DNA from 2 places in the Neobacillus sp. KR4-4 genome. Region 1 is predicted to be linked to the other one. Evidence: riboswitches for the same ligand, from Rfam matches in the RefSeq annotation. Region 1 holds a riboswitch; the other holds the start of a gene.

Region 1 (4,196 bases):
CCTTCATTTTGATCAATCGTTCTTCCATCATGCTGATAATGGTTTCTTCGTCTCTTCCCGACTTTTTCGCTTCCAACATCAACATGATTTGACCAATGGTTTTTTGTTCTCTTTCACAAGCTTCAATCAGTTCTTCCATGGACTTAATTTCCATTAAATTGCCTCCATAAATACTTTCTCGTTTGGTTGGAAATGACTAGCAAGGGACGTAAAATCATCGCCTGAACTTAACCGAATATCCACTTTTCTTCCGTTAATCATAAAGATTTTGGATAAACCTCCGCCAAGGGATACCCCTCCAACTTTTACAGCCCGATTATTGCATTTGGCTGTCACAATCGTTGTATTGGGATGGTTATAAAAAGTACATTTGTCTTCAAACTCGAAATGGTACTGCATACCTTCCTCTTTTGCCCACTCCAACGAATTTTTTATTCGTGAATCGTCGGTATTCATACCAAGCAATCCGCCGATAAGCGCTTTATCTGTTCCATGTCCTTGGTACGTTTCAGCAAAGGAATCGTAAAATACGATTTTTGTCTCTTCTGGACAACGACCTAATAGTTCAAATATAAATTTTCCGATTGACACAACACCTGCTGTATGTGAACTCGAGGGCCCAACCATAATCGGGCCGATTATATCAAAGCAACTTTGAAATTCCATGGAATGTCTCCTTCTTAAACAGTAATTAACTGTTGAAATAGTGGATAGTTACCACAAATATTTTTAGTCGTTTCTTTTGCTTGTTTAAGAACTTCAAGATTACCTTTATTCTTCAGAACAGCAGCGATTACTTTACCGATCTTCTCCATATCATCCTGCTTCATTCCGCGAGTTGTTAAAGCAGCAGTTCCCATACGGATTCCACTTGTGACAAATGGGCTTGCAGGGTCAAAAGGAATCGTGTTTTTGTTAACAGTAATTCCTGCTTCTTCTAACAATTTCTCTGCTTCTTTTCCTGTTAAGTTCCACGGGCGAACATCTAAAAGAACAATGTGATTGTCTGTACCTCCAGAGACAAGGGTTGCTCCTTCTTCCTTTAACGTATCCGCAAGTGCTGCTGCATTATCAATGATTTGTTTCGCATAATCCCTAAAGCTTGGTTGTAAAGCCTCATTGAAAGCAACTGCTTTAGCTGCAATGATGTGCATAAGGGGCCCGCCTTGAATTCCTGGGAACACAGATTTATTAATCGCTTTAATAATCCCTTCATCGTTTGATAAAACGATACCGCCTCGAGGTCCTCTCAACGTTTTATGCGTGGTGCTTGTCACAACATCTGCGTATGGAACTGGCGATGGATGAAGACCAGCAGCAACGAGTCCTGCAATATGCGCCATGTCCACCATGAATTTTGCACCCACTTGATCTGCAATTTGTCTAAAGCGTGCAAAATCAATTGTTCTTGGGTAAGCACTTGCCCCTGCAATAATCAATTTTGGCTGTTCTTTTTTCGCGATTTCCTCCAGCTCATCATAATCAATCAAATGAGTGTCTTCTTTGACGCCATAAGACACAACCTCAAACCATTTTCCTGAAACACTAACAGGACTTCCATGCGTTAAATGTCCACCTTGTGAAAGGTTCATTCCCATGATTTTATCGCCAGGCTGAAGAAGTGCGAAAAAAACAGCAAAGTTAGCTTGTGCACCTGAGTGAGGTTGAACGTTTGCATATTTAGCACCAAACAGCTTTGTTAAACGATCAATTGCTGCTTGTTCTGCCACATCGACAAATTCACATCCGCCATAGTAACGCTTTCCTGGATAGCCTTCTGCATATTTATTGGTCATCACGCTTCCCATTGCTTCTAGGACATCTTGGCTAACGAAGTTTTCCGATGCAATCAACTCCAATGTTTGATGCTGACGATCCTGCTCCTTTTTAATCGCTTCAAAAATGGTTTGATCATTCTGTTGTAAACTCATGATAACTCCTCCTTGAAATATTTTTCAGGCTCCCCTTTATGCTTCAAATATCTGCTTTTTTGCACGCAAAAAAGGACAGAAGAAGGGGAAGCATGTAGCTTCATATTCCCTTCTCTGTCCTTTTTACCTGAGAGTTTAGTTCTGTTACGAACATTCCCCTTTGGTGGCATAACTTTAATGCGCTCTCCAGAGTTGCGTCCCGCTGTGGTTCCATCTACCTGAGAGATTAATTCCAAGGGTTTTTTTTGGAACTTGCTCCTTCGGTGGCGTGTAAAAATTGCACTCTCCCACAACCGTCATCCGCTCTATTTTTTTATTATTTTCAGAATAATTGTTACTGGAAGCCAAGTCAAGCTTTTTTTGAAAACGGTATCAAAAATGGATCCTAAGACATTTTTGAGTTAGGTATTAATTTTCTGCTATCTTTTCCTGATTGACTTGATCTGCATAGTTTGCCTTCATATTCCGCATCTTATAGATGGCAATTAGTAAAATAAACCAAACTGGAGTTACAAACAAGGCCACGCGAGTATCTTCTGCAAGTGCAAGCACAACCAGAACAAATGCTAGAAAAGCTAGGATCAAGTAATTAGAAAATGGATAAAACGGCAATTTAAATTTGTTTATTTTTGCTAGATCTGGTCTTGTTTTTCGGTATTTCAAATGGCTGATAATTGTAATACCCCAAATAAAGATGAAACATACGGTAGAAATACTTGTTATTAGGGTAAATACTCCTTCTGGCATAACATAGTTCAACACAACGGCAATTAAAATGACCACAGTTGAAAAGAGCAATGCATTTGAAGGTACTTTACGGGAAGTAAGTTTTGTAAATGGTACAGGTGCATTTTTATCTCTGGCAAGTGAGTATACCATCCGGCTTGTACTGAAGATGGCACTGTTACATGCCGAAGCCGCGGACGTTAGAACGACAAAATTGACAATACCAGCAGCTGCAGCGATTCCAACCGCCACGAAGACTTGAACAAATGGGCTTTTCGCAGGATTTATCGCGTTCCATGGATAAATACTCATGATGACAATAAGGGCTCCAACGTAGAAAATCAAAACTCGAATAGGAATATTATTGATGGCCTTTGGAATTACTTTTTCTGGGTTTTCTGTTTCACCTGCTGTAAGTCCTACCAGTTCAATGCCAACAAACGCAAACACAACCATCTGGAATGAAAGAATAAACCCATTTATGCCATTTGGAAACCAGCCGTCATGGCTCCATAAGTTCGTGAAACTGGATGCTCCTGCATTGGTGGAAAAGCCTTTAATAATCATGAACACACCGATGACAATGAGTGCCAGTATCGCGATAACTTTTATTAATGCGAACCAGAATTCCATTTCGCCGAAAAGCTTGACAGTAGCGAGGTTCATACCTAGCAAGATGACAAGCGCAATTAATCCTGGCATCCACTGTGGTACAGAGGGAAACCAATATTGAGTATAAAGACCAACTGCTGTTAAGTCTGCCATTGCAATAGATATCCAGCAAAACCAGTAGGTCCATCCCGTGATAAAAGCTGCCATATTACCTAAATAGTCTCTTACAAAGTCAACAAAAGAATGATAGTTCAAATTGGTTAAGAGCAGTTCCCCAAGTGCCCGCATGATCAAAAAGCAAATGACACCTGTAATTAAGTAAGCAAATAATATTGATGGACCAGCTAAATGTATAGATTTTCCGGCACCTAGAAATAATCCTGTTCCGATTGCTCCTCCAATAGCGATTAGTTGTACGTGCCTATTTTTTAGGCCTCTATCCAATTTCTGTTCCTGCATATGAATTCCCACCCTCTACTTTTTTATTTTGAAAAAGGTCAGTCCCATCCGATTAAAATTATTTCTCCTCCTTATTTTAAAAATGAGTTAATTCCTTAATCAGTAGAAAAAAGTTATAAAAAAGCCATTTAAGAAGTGTTTTTGATGGTCTTCACTTTATATGGCTATTGCTAATGTAGGGTTTAGTAGTGATTAATAATTATTTTGTTAATTTTTGCAACAAAAAAAGGACAGAAGAAGGCAATGTTTCACCTTCTCTGTCCTTTTACCTGAAAGTTTGTTTCGCATATAAGCGAATCCCCTTTGGTGGCATATCCAGAAATATGCACTCTCCAGAGCTACGTCATGTAGTGGTTCTTTTTACCTGAGAGATTAATTCCAAGGATTTTATGGAACTTGCTCCGTCGGCGGCGACATTCGTCACTCTCTCCCAATACAATCAATCGTAAAATATTAAATTATCTAAAA
Region 2 (4,196 bases), on a different contig from region 1:
GTGCTAAGTTCAAAAATGAGTGCCTGGTCTTGATTATGCATGGAAATCCCCCAATTCTTTCACTAGAGTATCAATTTCTTCCTTCGAGCGTTGTTCTGTTACAGCAATCAGCATATGGTTAACAAGATCTGGATAATCACGACCCAAATCATAGCCGCCAATAATTCCTTTTTGTAAAAGCTGTTGATTAATTTCTTTGACAGGTTTATTTAATTTTACAACGAATTCGTTGAATGAATGACCATCATATACCACTTCAAAGCCAGCTTCCTTAAATGCATTTTTTGCATAATGAGCCTTTTGTAAGTTGGCAGCCGCCATCTCACGTACACCCTTTTTACCTAAAGCTGTCATTGCCACAGATGCTGCAAGGGCATTTAATGCTTGGTTTGAACAAATATTTGATGTCGCCTTATCACGACGGATATGCTGTTCACGAGCTTGCAAGGTTAAAACAAACCCACGACGGCCTTGGTCATCTGTCGTCTGTCCAACAAGACGTCCAGGAACTTTTCTCATCAACTTAGTAGTAACTGCGAAATAGCCGCAATGAGGTCCGCCAAAAGCGGTTGGAATTCCAAATGGCTGGGCATCACCAATAACAATGTCAGCACCAAATTTACCTGGTGGTGTTAACACCCCAAGGGATAATGGATTGCTTGAAACTACAAACATGGACTTGTTTGCGTGGATAATTTCTTCCAGCTCTTTTAAAGGCTCGATTCGGCCAAAGAAGTTTGGATATTGGACAATAACAGCTGCAACATCCTCATTTACGAGCCCTTTTAATGCTTCTAGATCCGTAACTCCATCTTTCACAGGTACTTCGACCACATTGAGGTACTGACCCTTTGCATATGTTTTAAGAACATCGCGTGCTTCAGGATGTACGCCACTAGAGACTATAATTGTTTTTCTTTTTGTATGGCCCGCACTAAGCATTGCTGCTTCAGCAAGTGCTGTTCCGCCATCATACATAGAGGAATTGGCCACATCCATGCCAGTTAATTCACAAATCATCGTTTGAAATTCAAAGATTGCTTGAAGTTCACCTTGAGATATTTCTGGTTGATATGGTGTATAAGCTGTATAAAATTCTGATCTAGAAATAACATGGTCGACAATAACAGGCATGTAATGGTCATATACACCTGCACCAATAAAAGAAACATTTCTTTTTAGGTCAGCGTTCCTGCTAGCCATATTAAACAATTCTTTCATTAAGGTTGTTTCAGACTTAGCTGCTTTGATATTGTATTCACCCTTAAATCTTACTTTTTCAGGGATATCGCTAAACAGTTCATCAATAGAGGAAACACCAATTGCCTCGAGCATAGCATTCTTATCTTGTTCAGTCATAGGTAAATAGCGATGTTTCATAAAACTAACTCCCTTCTGTTATTTCTTTTCTCTTTTATAAAAAGGTGTTGGAACGACAGTAGCCTTTAAGCGTTTACCGCGAATCTCCACTTCAACAACGGATTCAAGGCCTGTAAATTCCGAATTAATTAGAGCAAGACCAATATTTTTCTTTAAAGTTGGTGATTGAGTGCCTGTTGTAACCTCACCAATTAACTGATCCCCACTATATACTGGGTACCCATGACGTGGAATCCCACGATCAATCATTTCAATTCCTACCAATTTTCTTGGTAAGCCCTTTTCCTTTTGTTGGATTAATGCTTCTTTCCCAATAAAATCAACTTCCTTGGATAATTTCACGGCAAAGCCAATCCCTGCTTCTAGTGGTGAAATTTCTGCAGAAAGTTCTTGGCCATAAAGTGCTAATACTGCTTCAAAACGCAGTGTATCGCGGGCACCTAATCCAACAGGAATTACTCCGTCTTCCTTACCTGCTGCTAAAATATCTTTCCAAAGATCAACTGCATCCTCTGCATCACAATATACTTCAAAACCATCTTCACCGGTATATCCTGTTCTTGATACTAAGGATTTTTTCCCATTAAGGATTACTTCTTGCTGGAATTTGAAAAAACCAATCCCACTCAAATCCGTATTCCCAGCGAGCTTTTGCAGTACTTTTTCTGCAAGTGGTCCTTGAAGGGCAAGCTGCGCTGTTTTTTCTGATAAGTTTTCTAAAGTAACATCTCCAGTTACATGGTCTTCAAGCCACTTATAATCTTTTTCAATATTTGATGCATTAACAACTAACAGGTAATGATTGTCCTCAATTTTATATACAAGCAGGTCATCGACAGTACCGCCATTTTCATAACACATGGCCGTGTACTGGGCACCGCCATTTTTAATTTTTGAAATGTCATTTGTCATCATTTTTTGTAAAAAATCCAAGCTATTCTTGCCTTTTACTTCCACTTCACCCATATGGGAAACATCAAATAATCCTGCACGTGTGCGAACAGCTTCATGCTCTTCTTTAATGCTGGAAAATTGAACTGGCAGCTCCCAACCACCGAAATCAATGGTTTTTCCTCCCCATTCCTTATACACATCAAAAAGCGGAGTTCGTTTTAATTCAGACATTCTTAATCCCCCTTCAATCTTTGGCACATACTATTCTTAGGATAACCATAAAAAAGGACAGAAACCTCCCATGAAAAATTAGGAAGGTCTCTGTCCTTGCACCTGAAAGTTTACCTTTAAAGGCTTTCCCCTTTGGTGGCTGTAAATGTCTAATCAGCACTCTCCAGAGCTGCGTCAAACAAGAGTTCTTTTGCCTGAGAGATTCACATTTCTGCTTGCTCCTTCGGCGCTACAAAGGTAGTCTCTCCCCTTGTTATCATTCGCATTATAATATTATCCAAATTGGTCATACTAATTATACTTATAAAATAAATTACTTTATTAAAATATTTAAAACATTCAAGACTATAATCATCCTACCATTAAAATAATACATTGGGCAATAATTTTATTTGAAAGAATAAAGCTGGAAATTGTAAAAAAGGAGTTGACACCATGTCGATCGAAATTGAATTTGATTCCTCTTGGAAGGATGATTTTTTACATAGAATCGATAACGATGGTCCATGGGGGAATTGGGAGCTTTTTAAACTAGCAATTGGAGTAGAAAAACATCTCGTTGTTCCTGATTTCAACGGTTTATTGGCACCAAGTCATTTATCTAATTTAACCCCGCTTCCACACCAGCTCGAAACAGCGAAACAAGTAATTGAAAATATGAACGGAAAAGCTATCCTTGCTGATGAAGTTGGGCTCGGAAAAACAATTGAAGCTGGATTAATTCTAAAAGAATATATGATACGCGGATTGGTGAAAAAGGTATTAATCCTTGTCCCTGCTTCTTTAGTTACACAGTGGTCGACCGAGCTAAATAGCAAATTTTTCATTCCTGCTATATCACAAAGAAAAAGCTATGTGTGGGAACAGTGCGATGTCGTCGTATCCTCGATTGATACAGCAAAACGTAATCCACATCGCGACATTATCTACCAACAAGACTATGATCTCATCATCATTGATGAAGCACATAAACTAAAAAATAACAAAACAAAAAACTACGAATTTGTTCAAAATCTGAAAAAGAAATTTTGTTTATTGTTGACGGCAACACCGATTCAGAACCGAGTCGAGGAAATTTTTAATCTGGTTTCGTTATTAAAACCAGGACATTTAGGGAGCGAAACGGCATTCTATGAAAAATACAAGCGTGATGCACGATCCTTAAATGATGATGAACATTTAAAAGAATTAGTAAACAAGGTCATGATTCGGAACAGGCGGGCAGATACAGGAATCGAATGGACAAAACGGCATGTTGAGACGATTCCAATTGAATGTACCCCTGAGGAGAAAGATCTTTACGAGTCAATTACAAACTTAAAAAGTGAAGGGAATTGGGTACAAACTAGTTCATTCTCAGTCATGACGTTGCAGCGTGAGGCATGCAGCAGCAGAGAGGCCGTTTTTTATACATTAAAGAATATGCTGCAAAAAAAGGAAAATCCAACTCCAGCTTTCGAAGAACAAATTCAATATTTAATGAAAAAGGTCGAAGCTGTTCAGAAAAATTCCAAAGCGGAAAAAGCATTAGAGTTAATTCAAAAGGTAAATGATAAAGTGATTATTTTCACAGAATATCGAGCCACTCAAATGTACTTACAATGGTATTTAAAACAGCATGGAATAACATCTGTCCCTTTTCGCGGCGGGTTTAAGCGCGGGAAAAAGGACTGGATGAGAGAATTATTTCA

The links. A riboswitch is a leader RNA that binds a small molecule or an ion and turns the genes downstream of it on or off. The one in region 1 is predicted to bind glycine.
Region 2: another riboswitch for glycine. It lies ahead of gcvT (glycine cleavage system aminomethyltransferase GcvT); the one in region 1 lies ahead of glyA (serine hydroxymethyltransferase).

Annotation. Positions count from the first base shown of each region.
Region 1 is NZ_JBHHJU010000014.1:37,095-41,290, reverse strand. Features, by position in the region: gene sdaAA (L-serine ammonia-lyase, iron-sulfur-dependent, subunit alpha) at 1-154, opposite strand, end outside; gene ACE198_RS15435 (serine dehydratase beta chain) at 154-666, opposite strand; gene glyA (serine hydroxymethyltransferase) at 681-1,931, opposite strand; glycine riboswitch at 2,036-2,131, opposite strand; gene ACE198_RS15425 (amino acid permease) at 2,340-3,728, opposite strand; glycine riboswitch at 4,070-4,171, opposite strand.
Region 2 is NZ_JBHHJU010000009.1:49,124-53,319, reverse strand. Features, by position in the region: gene gcvPB (aminomethyl-transferring glycine dehydrogenase subunit GcvPB) at 1-41, opposite strand, end outside; gene gcvPA (aminomethyl-transferring glycine dehydrogenase subunit GcvPA) at 34-1,380, opposite strand; gene gcvT (glycine cleavage system aminomethyltransferase GcvT) at 1,399-2,505, opposite strand; glycine riboswitch at 2,678-2,765, opposite strand; gene ACE198_RS11315 (DEAD/DEAH box helicase) at 2,941-4,196, shown strand, end outside.